One region of the Pseudomonas sp. NPDC086278 genome, then DNA from elsewhere that is predicted to be linked to it. Evidence: predicted binding sites of a transcription regulator. Region 1 holds the regulator's gene; each other region holds the start of a gene.
The links. The regulator FliA, encoded in region 1, starts transcription of late flagellar genes. The targets are predictions, from matches to a motif close to CTAAAGTTTNNNNNNNNNNNGCCGNTAA.
Positions count from the first base shown of each region.

Region 2: ACQKP4_RS24880 (methyl-accepting chemotaxis protein) is a predicted target of FliA. The motif match lies at 1,694-1,721, and genes of this name have one in related genera.
Region 3: ACQKP4_RS07865 (flagellar protein MotY) is a predicted target of FliA. The motif match lies at 1,171-1,198, and genes of this name have one in related genera.
Region 4: ACQKP4_RS14680 (methyl-accepting chemotaxis protein) is a predicted target of FliA. The motif match lies at 1,864-1,891, and genes of this name have one in related genera.

Region 1 is NZ_JBNNWE010000174.1:1,099-4,903, forward strand. Features, by position in the region: partial or broken gene ACQKP4_RS28290 (chemotaxis protein CheA) at 1-849, opposite strand, end outside; gene ACQKP4_RS28295 (protein phosphatase CheZ) at 903-1,691, opposite strand; gene ACQKP4_RS28300 (chemotaxis response regulator CheY) at 1,714-2,085, opposite strand; gene fliA (RNA polymerase sigma factor FliA) at 2,253-2,993, opposite strand; gene fleN (flagellar synthesis regulator FleN) at 2,990-3,805, opposite strand, start outside.
Region 2 is NZ_JBNNWE010000109.1:13,154-16,958, forward strand. Features, by position in the region: gene ACQKP4_RS24880 (methyl-accepting chemotaxis protein) at 1-1,604, opposite strand, end outside; gene ampE (regulatory signaling modulator protein AmpE) at 2,117-2,953, opposite strand; gene ampD (1,6-anhydro-N-acetylmuramyl-L-alanine amidase AmpD) at 2,950-3,510, opposite strand; gene ACQKP4_RS24895 (DUF1631 domain-containing protein) at 3,575-3,805, opposite strand, start outside.
Region 3 is NZ_JBNNWE010000017.1:60,339-64,143, forward strand. Features, by position in the region: gene rnt (ribonuclease T) at 1-61, opposite strand, end outside; gene pyrC (dihydroorotase) at 58-1,104, opposite strand; gene ACQKP4_RS07865 (flagellar protein MotY) at 1,264-2,169, shown strand; gene ACQKP4_RS07870 (argininosuccinate synthase) at 2,299-3,516, shown strand; gene ACQKP4_RS07875 (hypothetical protein) at 3,681-3,805, opposite strand, start outside.
Region 4 is NZ_JBNNWE010000040.1:45,452-49,256, reverse strand. Features, by position in the region: gene ACQKP4_RS14695 (TonB-dependent siderophore receptor) at 1-107, opposite strand, end outside; gene ACQKP4_RS14690 (FecR domain-containing protein) at 190-1,203, opposite strand; gene ACQKP4_RS14685 (sigma-70 family RNA polymerase sigma factor) at 1,203-1,703, opposite strand; gene ACQKP4_RS14680 (methyl-accepting chemotaxis protein) at 2,008-3,805, shown strand, end outside.

The DNA of each region.
Region 1 (3,805 bases):
GTGATCGGAGATCAGGTCACCGCCAGCGGCTTTAGAGGTTGGCGCCGCCGAAGCGGGTGCCGAAGCAATGGCCGATTCCAGCGCGTCGACCGCAAAGTTGCCCTTGCCGTGGAGCTGGTCGAGCAGTGCTTCAAATTCATCGTCAGTAATGTCGGAACTGTCGCCTGGCGCTTTCGGCGCAGCCGGTGCGCTTGACGCCGCAACGACGGCATCGACGGCAAACTGACCTTTACCGTGCAACTGATCGAGCAACGACTCGAACTCGGCATCGGTAATTTCGTCGCTGGCCGCTGAATCGGCGGCAGCCACAGGGGCAACGGCCGGCGCTTCAGCCTGAGCCTTGACGGCGTTCAGCGAGTCCAGCAGTTGTTCGAATTCGTTATCGGTGATGTCGCCTGATTCGGCTTCGGCCACAGGCTCTTCGGCGTGCTGAGCAACCGGCGCCGTTTCATCGGAGGATTGCGGTTCGGCCAATCGGGCCAGAGCCTCGAGCAATTCAGGCGTGGCCGCGGTGATCGGGCTACGTTCGCGGACTTCGCTGAACATGCTGTTCACCGCGTCCAGCGCTTCCAGAACCACGTCCATCAGTTCCGAGTCGACGCGACGCTCACCCTTGCGCAGGATGTCGAACACGTTCTCGGCGATGTGACAGCACTCCACCAACTCGTTGAGCTGGAGGAAGCCGGCGCCCCCTTTTACAGTGTGAAAACCGCGAAAAATTGCATTGAGCAAATCCGCATCATCCGGTCGGCTTTCAAGCTCGACCAGCTGTTCGGACAGTTGCTCTAGAATCTCGCCGGCCTCAACCAGGAAATCCTGAAGGATCTCTTCATCGGCGCCGAAGCTCATTAAGGGGGTGCTCCTGAGGTCTAAAAACCTAAAAAACCTAAAATGCTAAAACTCTAAAATCCTAGGCTGGATAACAAATCGTCCACATCGTCCTGACCGGACACAACGTCTTCTCTTTTATCGGCATGAATCTGCGGACCTTCACCCTGAGAGAGATGTTTTTGCGGATCTTTTTCAGCCAGCATCGCATCACGGTCATGTTCGATACCCGCAAAGCGGTCTACCTGACTGGCCATGAGCACGAGCTTGAGCAGATTACTTTCAACTTCGGTGACCAACTGGGTCACGCGTTTGATCACCTGACCGGTGAGGTCCTGGTAATCCTGGGCCAGCAGGATGTCGTTGAGGTTGCTCGACACCGTGCGGTTGTCTTCGCTGCTGCGTGTCAGGAAACCGTCGACACGGCGCGCCAGCTCGCGGAACTCTTCAGCTCCGACTTCGCGACGCATGAACCGGCCCCAGTCCGTGCTCAACGCCTGGGCTTCTTCGCCCAGTTTGTTGACCAGCGGCGTGGCGTTTTCCACCAGGTCCATGGTGCGGTTGGCCGCCGCCTCGGTCAGCTTGACCACGTAGCCCAGGCGTTCCGTGGCGTCGGTGATCTGGGACACTTCCTCGGCTTGCGGCATGTTCGGGTCAATCTGGAAATTGACGATCGCGCTGTGCAACTCGCGAGTGAGCTTGCCCACTTCCTGATACAGGCCGCGGTCACGGGTCTGATTGAGCTCATGGATCAGTTGCACAGCATCACCGAACCTGCCTTTTTCAAGGCTTGCGACCAGTTCGACGGCGTGTTTTTTCAGGGTCGATTCAAAATCGCCCTGTGAAGATTCTTTATGCTCCATAGCTCCCCCGTGGCGCAGTGGATCAACCGATGCGTTCGAAAATCTTCTCGATTTTTTCTTTCAACGCCTGGGCCGTGAAGGGTTTGACCACATAGCCGTTTACACCGGCCTGGGCCGCTTCGATGATCTGCTCGCGCTTGGCTTCAGCGGTCACCATCAGCACCGGCAAGTGCTTGAGCTTTTCATCGGCGCGCACGTGGCGCAGCAGATCGATACCGGTCATGCCAGGCATGTTCCAGTCCGTTACCAGAAAGTCGATGCTCCCGCTGTTGAGTACCGGAATGGCAGTGGTGCCATCGTCAGCCTCGACCGTGTTGGTGAACCCAAGGTCACGCAACAGGTTTTTTATGATCCGCCGCATCGTTGAGAAGTCATCAACGATGAGGATTTTCATGTTCTTGTCCAATTCGACCTCCAAGCAGTCTTAAACGCGCCCAGCACCTGGACGCGCCATTTCAATCAATCCGGCAAAACACTCGATGACTGTCTGGAGCACAGCAGATCGAGACCGGCGCAGTTCACCACCACACCAGCCTCGTTCGCAGTGTCCCCACACTGCCTTCAGCGCGCTCGCCACTCCCCCAAACGCCCCCGCAAACGGGCCGCGCACTGGCTATGTAACTGGCTGACCCGCGATTCGCTGACCCCCAGGACCTCACCGATTTCCTTGAGGTTCAGCTCTTCGTCGTAGTACAGCGCCAACACCAGTCGCTCACGCTCCGGCAAATTGGCAATCGCGTCCGCCAGCGCAGCCTGGAAGCGTTCATCTTCCAGATCGCGTGACGGTTCCAGATGTGCACTGGCGCCATCCTCGTGCAGCCCTTCGTGTTCGCCGTCCTGCAACAGGTCGTCGAAACTGAATAAGCGGCTGCCCAGGGTGTCGTTCAAAATCCCGTAATAATCGTCGAGACTCAATTCAAGTTCGGCCGCAACCTCGTGATCTTTAGCATCACGACCGGTTTTAGCTTCAATAGAGCGAATTGCGTCACTGACCATGCGGGTATTTCGGTGGACCGAGCGTGGCGCCCAGTCCCCCTTGCGCACTTCATCGAGCATCGCGCCGCGGATTCGTATGCCCGCGTACGTCTCGAAACTCGCGCCTTTGCTGGCGTCGTATTTGGTCGACACTTCAAGCAGGCCGATCATCCCGGCCTGGATCAGGTCTTCAACCTGAACACTGGCCGGCAGACGGGCCAGCAAGTGGTAAGCAATGCGTTTAACCAGTGGCGCGTAACGCTCGATCAGCTCGTACTGCGCGTCACGTGCCGACTTCTTGTAGAGGTTGTAGCCACTGGCTGTCATAGGACGGGTCCTGCGGTCTGTTGCACGAGACGCTCGACGAAAAACTCCAGGTGCCCGCGCGGGTTGGCAGGCAACGGCCAGGTATCGACCTTCTGCGCGATCGCCTTGAACGCCAGGGCGCACTTGGACCGCGGGAAGGCTTCATACACGGCACGCTGCTTCTGCACGGCTTTGCGTACGCTTTCGTCGTACGGCACCGCGCCGACGTATTGCAGGGCGACGTCGAGGAAGCGGTCGGTGACCTTGGTCAACTTGGCGAACAGGTTGCGACCTTCCTGCGGGCTCTGGGCCATGTTGGCCAGGACGCGGAAGCGGTTCATGCCGTAGTCGCGGTTCAGCAACTTGATCAGCGCGTAGGCGTCAGTGATCGAGGTCGGCTCGTCGCACACCACCAGCAACACTTCCTGCGCGGCGCGGACAAAACTGACCACCGAATCACCAATACCCGCGGCCGTGTCGATCACCAATACGTCGAGGTTGTCGCCGATGTCGCTGAACGCCTGAATCAGGCCGGCGTGTTGCGCCGGGCTCAGGTGGACCATGCTTTGGGTGCCGGACGCGGCGGGAACGATACGGATGCCGCCAGGGCCCTGCAACAGCACATCGCGCAGCTCGCAGCGGCCTTCGATCACATCGGCCAGGGTCCGTTTGGGGGTCAGCCCCAGCAGGACGTCGACGTTCGCCAGTCCCAGGTCGGCGTCCAACAGCATGACGCGACGGCCGAGCTCAGCCAGGGCCAGCGACAAATTCACTGACACGTTAGTCTTGCCGACGCCACCTTTGCCGCCGGTCACCGCGATCACCTGTACGGG
Region 2 (3,805 bases), on a different contig from region 1:
CCGGCCCGAGCCGCTTCGATGGCCGCGTTGAGCGCCAGCAGGTTGGTCTGCTCGGCGATGCTCTTGATCACTTCCAGCACGCGACTGATGGATTGGCTGTCGCTGGCCAATTGATTGATCACCAACACCGACTGATCGATCTCGCTGGCCAGTGCCGCGATGCTGCCTTGCTGCGATTCCACCAGCCCGCGACCGCTGATGGTTTCGTCGTTGACGCTGTGGGCGCTGCTGACCGCCGCGGCGGCGCTGCGTGCCACTTCGAGGGAGGTGGCCGACATCTGGTTCATCGCCGTAGCGACTTGTTCGATCTGCGAGCGCTGCCCCGCCACGGCCTGGTTACTTTGCGCGGAAACAATTTCAACCTGCCCGGCCTGGCGCTCGACCTCGTTGACGGTCTGGCCGACGCGTTCGATCAGGTCATGGATTTTCTTCACGGTGCCGTTAAACACCTCGCCCAATTCGCCCAGTTCATCGCGGCTTTGTGCGCGGAAGTTCACGGTCATGTCGCCCGCCGCGACTTTATCCATCATTGCGCCAAGGCGTTTGAGGGTGGTGCGGGTCGAGGCGTAGAAGCCGCCGTAGAGGTAAAAAATCAGCACGAACACCACCGACAACGCCACGGCTTGCAGGACCATGTGCGTACGGTTTTGCTCCAGCCGCTGCTGCAACTGGGTGCCGAGAAATTTCAGGGTCGCGTCGTTGAGTTGGTAAGTCTGGTCCATCAGCGCGGTGACGTGATCGTAAAAACCCTGCCACGGCGCATCGAGCGTATCCGCCATCACCACCTGCTCTTCGAACAGCTCACTGGCCTTTTTCAGCGACGCCTTGCTGCCATCGGCCGTAGCCGCCAGGGCTTCGTGCGCCGCTTTGCTGGAGCCCAGGGCGTCCTGCAATTTCAGCGCGTATTCGCCCTGGAGCTTCTCGATCTGCGCCAGCAACTCGTCAAAACGGGTGCTCGACGCCGAATTGAGAAAGCCCTGCCCCAGCGACAACGAACCCATCGCCCGGCCCTCGCCCAGCATCTGCGTGACAGCCGGCGTGACGCTGGTCAGGAGTTCGCTGAGTTGGCGCATGTCGCTCTGGCTGTCGCGACTCAAACCGGCCTGAGTGGCGATGATCTGGCTGAGAATCTGCGCATTGCCGAGCAATTTGCCGATCATGCCACTTTTGCTTTGCAAGGATTTTTCCGCTTGCTGGGCCTTGAACGCGGCAATCATTTCATCGCGTTTGCCATCGAACACCTTGATCTGCTCCGGGTCGATGGTCATCGCGGTCAACCCTTGCAAACGGGCGAGAACGCCTTGCTCCAGCGTGGTGATCGTCGACTCGATATTGCCGGCCTTGCCCGACTGGCCAAGCGTGACGTTGATCTGCACCTGGTTGTTCAGGGTTTCCAGATCGCGACGCAAGGTCAGGCTGCTGCCCAGCAGATCAAGGCTTTGCAGTTCGACCTGGGTGCCCTGGAATTCACGATAAGAGTCGCGCACCAGATAGAAGTTGGTCACCAGCATCGGCACCAGGAACAACACGCTGATCAGGCTGAACTTCATGCCGAAGCTCAGGCGGTTCATTAGCGCAACGGCGGGATAGAGCAAGCTCTTCACTGTGAAGTCTCCCTTGGAATTCTTATTTTTATTGGCAGGCGCAGGTCGACGGCAGATAGCCACTATTCGGCGCTATCTCTGTATAGCTTAAATCGGCGGGAGGTTTTGTAACTTAAGGTTAACGGCGACAGCAGGGGTCTTCGGGGGACTTCTGCGGTCAGGGGGCTTCTGTGGCGAGGGGGCTTGCCCCCGTTCGGCTGCGCAGCAGTCGTAAAACCTGCAATTACGGTATTAGGGGAGAATTGCCGGGGCGGCTTCGCCACCCAACGGGGGCAAGCCCCCTCGCCACAGAAGCCCTATCACCACAAAAGCCCCATCACCTATAGAAGCCCCTCACCACAGCAGGCATGCCCCATCACCAACAGAAGCCCCATCACCACAGCAGGCAAGCCCCATCACCAACAGAAGCCCCCTCACCACAGCAGGCAAGCCCCATCACCAACAGAAGCCCCATCGCCACAGCAAACCAGTCACCTCACCACAGACAAGCCCCTAACCACAGGTTCTACAACTCAAGGAAGTACCGTCCACAGGGCGAAACCGGCGTACCAGAGCACCGCGGCGCGCAGCAACAGTTCCCAGATCTGGTCGAGGCTGTTGATGCCGTCGGGGCCGACCACGGGCGCCGGGATTTCACCGGCGACCAGCCCGACCTTTTCGATCAATTGGGCGGCGCTGATGTTCCAGTTCAACAGTTCATGCAACATCACGCGGCTGACTGCCACAAAGTTGCCGACCAGCGCCAGGCTCGCGGCCAGCAAACGCACGGGCACCCAATCGAAGGCGTGGCGCAATTGTGCCGCGCGCTCGACCACCGCCGGGTTTTGACTGTGCTCTTCGGCCAGCGCCAGCAAGCGATAGCTCAGCGCCGCCACCGGCCCCAACAGGAAGTACCAAAAGATCACCGCAAAAAAGCTCTGATAAGCCTCCCACAGCAGATGCCCTTGCACCCGCTCCAGCAGCTGTTCGCCGCTGTCGGCGCAGATACCCAGGTCGCGGCTCGCGACATGGGCGGCGGCTTGCAGGTCTTCCCGTCGCCAGGCATCGCGAAACGGTCCGAGACCGGCCAGCAGGTCGCCGCGCCCCAGGCTGTAAATCACCACCAGCAGATGCACCGGCAACGCCAACAGCCCGTAGGCCACCGGTTCCAGCACCACCAACAGCAAACCCAGCAGCGCCACCGGCAACAACACCAGCACCAGCAATATCAGCCACGGCCGATTGGTCAGACGCGGGTTGGCTTCCAGCTTGTGCAGCTCACGCACCCAGCCGCCGTCACGTTGAACCCGATGACGCAAGGCCGAGAACTTCTCGATCCAGACCGCCAACAGCAACACCAGAAAACTCATTGTTGTTCCTCTTGTTGCAGGGCCGCGCGATAACGTGCCCAGTCGAATGCCGGCCCCGGATCGGTTTTGCGTCCGGGGGCGATGTCGCTGTGCCCGCAGATGCGCTGTGCGGTGATGCCCGTGAAGGCGCTTTGCAGCTGCCGGGTCAGGGCCGTCAACGCGTGATATTGAGCGTCGGTGAACGGCAGATCATCCGTGCCTTCCAGTTCAATGCCCACGGAAAAATCATTACAGGTTTCTCGCCCATCGAAACTCGACACCCCGGCATGCCAGGCACGCTCAAGACAGGAGACAAACTGTGTGACGTTGCCGTCACGTTCGATCAGAAAGTGCGCAGACACCCGCAGGTCAGCAATCCCTTCAAAGTAGGGATGCTCCGTGACATCCAGGCGATTCTGGAAAAATTCCTGCACCTTGCCGGTGGCGAACTGCGCCGGCGGCAGACTGATGTTATGGATCACCAGCAGGGAAATTTCATCCGAGGGGCGCGCATTGAAGTTGGGCGAAGGGCATACGTTTACGCCCTGACACCAACCGCTCGCGGGGTCCAACTGCATACAGGTTCCTTCAACGACGACTGTGTTGGCGCCCAGTATGCCGCGATAGGCCCTCGCGACGCGATCACTTGCCGCGATTGAGCCGCCGCAGATTGCCAAGCACCGATTCCAGCGCCCGGTCGAACAACAAGGTGTTGTCCAGCGCTCGCACCGCGCCACGGCGGAACTCAAGGGCCAGCCCGATACGATTACGCTCCAGCACTTTCATGCCGGTGCGGTCGACAAAAATGTATTTGCCGCTGGCCTCGATGATCGCCGCGAGCTTGCAGCGCAGGGTATTTTCATCGTCTTCCTG
Region 3 (3,805 bases), on a different contig from region 1:
GGCGCGAACCACCTCCGCCACCTTGACCGTCCTGTTCGTCGTCGAAATGGTCTTCACTCACGCGTGTTCCTCCAGCAGGCGCCAGCGCAGTTTTTCACCGGCGCGCAGCGGGATAACGGTCAGCTCGCCAAATGGCAGGCTGGTTGGGGCGGTCCACTCATCGCGGACCAGGGTGATGCGATCGGTGTTCACCGGCAAACCATAAAAACGTGGGCCGTTGAGGCTGGCGAAGGCTTCAAGCTTGTCCAGTGCATTACGTTGTTCGAACGCTTCGGCGTACATCTCGATCGCCGCATAAGCGGTGTAGCAACCGGCGCAGCCGCATGCGGCTTCTTTGGCGTGCTGGGCGTGGGGGGCGGAATCGGTACCGAGGAAGAACTTTTCGCTGCCGCGGGTGGCGGCGTCGAGCAGGGCTTCCTGGTGCGTGTTGCGCTTGAGGATCGGCAGGCAATAGAAGTGCGGCCGAATCCCGCCGACCAGCATGTGGTTGCGGTTGTACAACAAGTGATGGGCGGTGATGGTCGCGCCAACGTTGGCCGGGGCCTCGTTGACGAACTGCACGGCGTCGGCGGTGGTGATGTGTTCGAACACGACCTTGAGCGTCGGGAAGCGCTCAACCACACGGCGCATGTGCTCATCGATGAAGATTTTTTCGCGGTCGAACACGTCGACATCGCCACGGGTGACTTCACCGTGAATCAGCAACGGCATCCCGACTTCGGCCATGGCCTCGATCGCCGGGAAGATTTTGTCGATGCTGGTCACGCCAGAATCCGAGTTGGTGGTCGCGCCGGCCGGGTACAGCTTGGCGGCGTGAACGAAACCGCTGGCCTTGGCCTCGCGAATTTCTTCGGGTTGGGTGCGGTCGGTCAGGTACAGCACCATCAACGGTTCGAAGCGACTGCCAGCCGGGCGAGCAGCGAGAATCCGCTGGCGATAGCCGTCGGCTTCAGCGGCGTTACGCACCGGCGGTACCAGGTTGGGCATGATGATGGCGCGACCAAAGGTGCGCGCAACATCCGCAACGGTATTGGTCAACACGGCACCATCGCGAAGATGAATGTGCCAGTCGTCGGGACGCAGCAGGGTCAGGCGGTCGGACATGAGGGGATTCCAGGCGGGTCAAACTGAGGGGAATGCTACCGGAAAAGACTCTTCCAGGCACTCGCTATCAAGTTTTGCCGGAACCTACCGATATGAACTAGGTATGCCGTAAACATGCGTGTGTCGGTCTTTTTGTTGTAGAAGCCAGTGGAGCCTCCCGTGCGCCAGCGTTATTTAGCCTTGCTCAGTGTGTTTGCCAGCCTTCCCGCGATGGCGCTCACTTTCCAGACCCGTCTGGAGAGCATCGAGTGGACGGTCGAAGGTGACAAGTTCGAATGCCGCCTGACTCAGCCGATCACCGATTTCGGGTCGGGTGAATTCGTGCGCCGTGCCGGCGAGCAGGCGACGTTTCGTCTGAATGCCTATAACGCGATGATCGGCGGTGGTTCCGCGACCCTGTTGGCGGCGGCTGCACCCTGGCAGCCAGGGCGCGGTGACATCAACCTCGGTTCGGTGAGAATCGGCAGCGGCAATGTGCTGTTCAACAGCTCCCAGGTTCAGGCCGGGCGGCTGATCAGCGGGTTGATGGATGGCCGCAGTCCGGTCATTCGGCACTCTTCCGGCGATGGACGGGTGTCTGAAGTGCGTCTGTTGCCGGTCAAGTTCAACAAGGCATTCAACGATTACCAGAGTTGCGTGGCGAAACTGCTGCCGAAGAATTTCGAGCAGGTTAAACAGTCACAAATCGGCTTCCCCGGCGAAGGCTTCGACCTTGACCCACAGGCCAAGGCGCAATTGCAGGTGATGCTGGAGTTCATGAAGGCAGACCCGACGGTCAATCACATCGAACTTGATGGGCACTCCGACAACGCGGGCAATCGCCTGACCAACCGCGAGTTGTCACGCCGCCGGGCATTGGCGGTGATGGACTATTTCAAGGCTAACGGTATTCAGGAATCGCAGATCACCATGCGCTTCCACGGTGAGCAATATCCGCTTGCGCCGAACACCAACGCTGCCAACCGCGCGAAAAATCGTCGGGTGGCGGTGCGTCTGGAAAGAGTGGCTCCGACTGAAAAAGTCGCGCCACAGGTGGCAGCGGGGAGCACCTCGGCAACTTCCTGACTCGCTGGTCATCGTCGCGCTCTCGACAGAATCTGTCGCTTCGTCGTCATAAGCTGTCGCGCCTCTGTAAATTTTCGCGTTTGAGCGTTAGACTTCCCGGCTTTCCGTAGAACCCCGTGGAGTGATGGCATGGCGGACGTAAACAAGGTCGTTCTGGCGTATTCCGGCGGCCTGGACACTTCGGTGATCCTCAAGTGGCTGCAGGATACTTATAACTGTGAAGTCGTGACCTTCACCGCTGACCTGGGTCAGGGCGAAGAGGTCGAGCCGGCCCGTGCCAAGGCTCAGGCCATGGGCGTAAAAGAAATCTACATCGACGACTTGCGCGAAGAATTCGTACGCGATTTCGTGTTCCCGATGTTCCGCGCCAACACCGTTTACGAAGGCGAGTACCTGCTGGGTACTTCCATCGCTCGTCCGTTGATCGCCAAGCGCCTGATCGAAATCGCCAACGAAACCGGCGCCGACGCCATTTCCCACGGCGCGACCGGCAAGGGCAATGACCAGGTTCGTTTCGAACTCGGCGCCTACGCGCTCAAACCTGGCGTGAAAGTGATCGCTCCTTGGCGCGAATGGGACCTGCTCTCCCGTGAAAAGCTGATGGATTACGCTGAAAAGCACAACATCCCGATCGAGCGTCACGGCAAGAAAAAATCCCCGTACTCGATGGATGCCAATCTGCTGCACATCTCCTATGAAGGCGGCGTGCTGGAAGACACCTGGACCGAGCACGAAGAAGACATGTGGCGGTGGACCGTCTCCCCGGAGAACGCTCCTGACAAGGCGCAGTATCTGGAACTGACCTACCGCAACGGCGACATCGTTGCCCTGGACGGCGTCGAAATGACCCCGGCTACCGTGCTGGCGACCCTGAACCGTATCGGTGGCGAACACGGCATCGGCCGTCTCGACATCGTCGAAAACCGTTACGTGGGCATGAAGTCCCGTGGCTGCTACGAAACGCCGGGCGGCACCATCATGCTGCGCGCTCACCGGGCGATCGAATCGATCACCCTGGACCGCGAAGTGGCTCACCTCAAAGACGAGTTGATGCCCAAATACGCCAGCCTGATCTACACCGGTTACTGGTGGAGCCCTGAGCGTCTGATGCTGCAACAGATGATCGACGCTTCCCAGGCACACGTGAACGGCGTTGTGCGCCTGAAACTGTACAAAGGCAACGTTATCGTCACCGGTCGCAAGTCCGATGAATCGTTGTTCGACGCCAACATTGCTACCTTCGAAGAAGATGGCGGCGCCTACAACCAGGCCGACGCGGCGGGCTTCATCAAGCTCAACGCCTTGCGCATGCGCATTGCCGCGAACAAAGGCCGCAAGCTGTTCTGAGACCTCTGAAGCCGTAATGAAATGATGGTAATGGACCTGTGGCCTTGTCGATGACAAGGCCACAGGTCCGAAAGGGGTTTGAAGCGAGCATTCGTCAACTATTCAACTGATTCCTTCTTCGTGACAGCTTTGTCCTGTTTTTCCCTCCTTTTGCTCTTCAAAGGCTAACTGCCGGTCCGCGTCAGGTAAGACGTTTGTCCAATAACCGTCAGGGCTTGCGAGTTCAAATTATAGGCAACGCAGAAAATGGCTCCGCTGCGTTTCTTTATTTGTTTTGAATGCTTCAGGA
Region 4 (3,805 bases), on a different contig from region 1:
CCGACACCCAGCGCCGTCGAAAACAACGCCGCGCGAACGGCATGGCGCAACAGGCCCGAATCCGCAGTGAATTGAGGAAAGTTCTTACTGGTGGTACGCGCAGTCATTGTAGGTTTCCGTAGGAAGTCGTCGAAGTCAGTGTGCTTACTGACTAAGCCGGGCTCACACGGAAAACCCGCCAAAAATAATTCAGACCTGTCGCTCCAGCGTCACCCACCATCGGGTGCGATAGCGCAATTGCACCGGCAACGTCTGCGGCAGGATGGCCAGCAACTGATCGGTGTTTTCCAGACGGAAGACACCCGACAGGCGCAAGTCGGCAATGTCGGCCGCACAACTGAGATAACCGTGGCGGTAACGGCCGACTTCGCTGAGGAAGTCGCCCAGACGCATGTTGCGCGTGACGATCAAACCATCAACCCAAGCCCCGACATCCATGTCCAACGGCGGCAACAACGTCGCTCGAAGGTGATCAACGCGATAGCTTTGTCCCGGATGCACTTGAGTCGGCACACCACCCGCACCCAGTGGAGAGTGGATCAAAACCAAGCCACTGGTAACGCTGAGCCGTGTGCAGTCGGCGTCCTGACGCAAAATGAAACGCGCCCCGATGCCTTCGTAGACACCCTGCCGGCTCTGCACACGCAGTGGTCGATCAAACGGAGATGCTTCATCAATTCCGCCGCAGGTCACGATGATCTCGCCGCGAGTGAGGTTGATCAGCCGCTGCGCGGCGGTGTAGTCGAGGTCCACCGCACTCGCCGTGTTGAGCTCCAGGCGCGTTCCGTCCGGTAACTGAAAACCGCGTCGCTCACCGGTGGCCGTCGCGAAGTCGGCGGTCCACTGCTGCCAGCCGACCACGTCCTTGCCCAACCACGCCGCCGAACCCATCAACAATGCACCCGACAGCAGTTTCAGCGCCTGGCGTCGCCCCAATCCCTGAGCACTGTTTTCCAGGGTGTTGAAAGCCACCTGTGCGCCGGGGACTGCGCGCAAATTGCTGCTCAGCTCGTTTTGCAGCGACTGTACGCGCTGCCACGCCAGTTCATGCTCGAAATGCTCTGCCCGCCAGACTTCGCATTGCTGGCGCAGCTTTGGATTGCTCGCGTTATTGCGCAGTCGCAGCAACCAATGGATGGCCTGTTTGACCACTTGCTGATGGGGCTCGCCGCGCCGGCTCAGTGATGAGTTATCCACAGAGATCACGCCTCATACCGCAACACATAACAGTGAAAGAGCGCGTCCGCGACGTAGCGCTCCACCGAGCGCAGGGACAGGCCCATCTGCGCGGCGACCTGTTTGTGAGTCAATCCTTCGCACTGCGCCAGCAGAAAAGCCTGACGCACTTTCGGCTTCAGTCCTTCAAGCAGGCGGGCGATGCTCTCCAGCAACTCAAGCACCAGTGCTCGCGCTTCGGCGGTCGGAGTTTGTGCTTCCGGCAAATGCGCGATGGTGTCGAGATACGCGCGCTCGATTTCTTCGCGGCGCCAGTGATCGATCACCAGGCCGCGCGCAATTGTGCGCAGAAATGCGCGGGGCGCTTTCAGTTCAAGGCGTTCGGTTCGTTGCAGCAGGCGGACGAAGGTGTCCTGAGCCAGGTCCGCCGCATCGGCCGCGTTGCCCAGCCGCGCACGCAGCCACGTATCAAGCCAACCGTGATGGCTGCTGTAAAGCGCTTGTACTGCAAACTCAGGTGAGGACATGAACGCAACAGCCCGGCAGGTCACAAATGATAATTAGTCGCATTGTTATCAAGGGCCGGGTAATTTGCAACTGCCAGCCGTACAAGCGCCGTTACAAAAACACTAATCAATTGCCCTGGCGGCCGTTCGACGGGAAAGGCTGGGCATTTGGTACATCTGCTCAAGGTTTCCAGACTTGCTGCCGACAGACTGGCGAGACATGCGTGCACCAAAGCAGAGCGGCCGCAGAGTACCGCCTGCGCTGTTACATGGAATGTTGCAACACGGAACGCATCCCCACTTTTTGCATAAGAAGCCCCATGAAATGAATCTCAAGTTCAGCCACAAAATTCTGCTGGCCGCCTCTGGCGTCGTGGTGCTGGCTTTCGCGTTGTTCACTTTGTACAACGACTATCTGCAACGAAATACCATCCGGCAAAACCTCGAGTCCTCCGTTCAGCAAGCTGGCGATCTGACTGCCAGTAGCGTGCAGAACTGGATAAGCGGCCGGGTGCTGGTGCTCGAGAACCTCGCGCAGAACGTCGCCCATCAAGGCGCCAGCGCCGACCTCGCGGGGCTGCTCGACCAACCCGCCCTCACCTCGAACTTCCAGTTCACCTACGTCGGCCAGACCAATGGCGTATTTACCCAGCGCCCGGACGCCAAGATGCCCGACGGTTACGATCCGCGTCAGCGTCCCTGGTACAAACAAGCCGTCGCGGCCGACAAGACCATGTTGACCCCGCCCTACATGGCCGCCGTCGGTGGCCTGGTGGTGACCATCGCCCTGCCGGTGAAGAACAATGGCGAATTACTCGGCGTGGTCGGCGGCGACCTGAGCCTGGAAACCCTGGTGAAAATCATCAACTCGGTTGACTTCGGTGGCATCGGTCACGCGTTCCTGGTCAGCGCCGACGGTCAAGTGATCGTCAGCCCGGACAAAGACCAGGTGATGAAAAACCTGAAGGACATCTACCCGAATGCCGGCGTGCGCATTGAGAAGGGCAATCAGCAAGTCACTTTGAACAAACAGCAACGCATCCTCTCGTTCACGCCGGTCAGCGGTTTGCCGAACGCTCAGTGGTACATCGGTCTGTCGATCGACAAGGACAAGGCCTACGCGCCATTGAGCCAGTTCCGCACCTCGGCGCTGATCGCCATGTTCATCGCCGTGAGCGTGATTGCCGTGCTGTTGAGCCTGCTGATCAACGTGCTGATGCGTCCGCTGACCACCATGGGCCGCGCCATGCAGGACATCGCGCAAGGCGAAGGCGACCTGACCCGCCGCCTGGCGGTCGAAAGCCAAGACGAGTTCGGCGAACTGGGCGGTTCGTTCAACCAGTTCGTGGAGCGGATTCACGCTTCGATTTGCGAAGTGTCCTCGGCCACCCGTCAGGTGCATGACCTGTCGCAACGGGTGATGGCGTCGTCCAACGCTTCGATCATCGGCTCCGACGAACAAAGCGCGCGCACCAACAGTGTGGCGGCGGCGATCAACGAACTGGGCGCCGCCACCCAGGAAATCGCGCGCAACGCGGCCGATGCTTCCCAGCACGCGAGCGGCGCGAGTGAGCAGGCCGATGACGGTCGGCAGGTGGTGGAAAAAACCATCCTGGCCATGACCGAGCTGTCGCAGAAAATCAGCCTGTCTTGCACCCAGATCGAAACGTTGAATGCCAGCACCGACAACATCGGGCACATTCTGGACGTGATCAAAGGCATCTCGCAGCAGACCAATTTGCTCGCGCTCAATGCGGCCATCGAAGCCGCGCGTGCCGGTGAGGCCGGTCGTGGTTTTGCGGTGGTGGCGGACGAGGTGCGCAACCTGGCGCATCGCACCCAGGAATCGGCGGAAGAAATCCACAAGATGATCAGCTCGCTGCAAATCGGTTCGCGCGAGGCGGTGACCACCATGAACGCCAGCCAGGTGTCCAGCGAGCAGAGCGTTGAAGTGGCGAATCAGGCCGGCCTGCGATTGGTCAGCGTGACCAAGCGTATCGGTGAAATCGACGGCATGAACCAGTCGGTGGCGGCGGCGACGGAAGAGCAGACGGCGGTGGTGGAAACCCTCAACGTCGACGTTAACCAGATCAATCTGCTGAACCAGCAGAGCGTGGCCAACC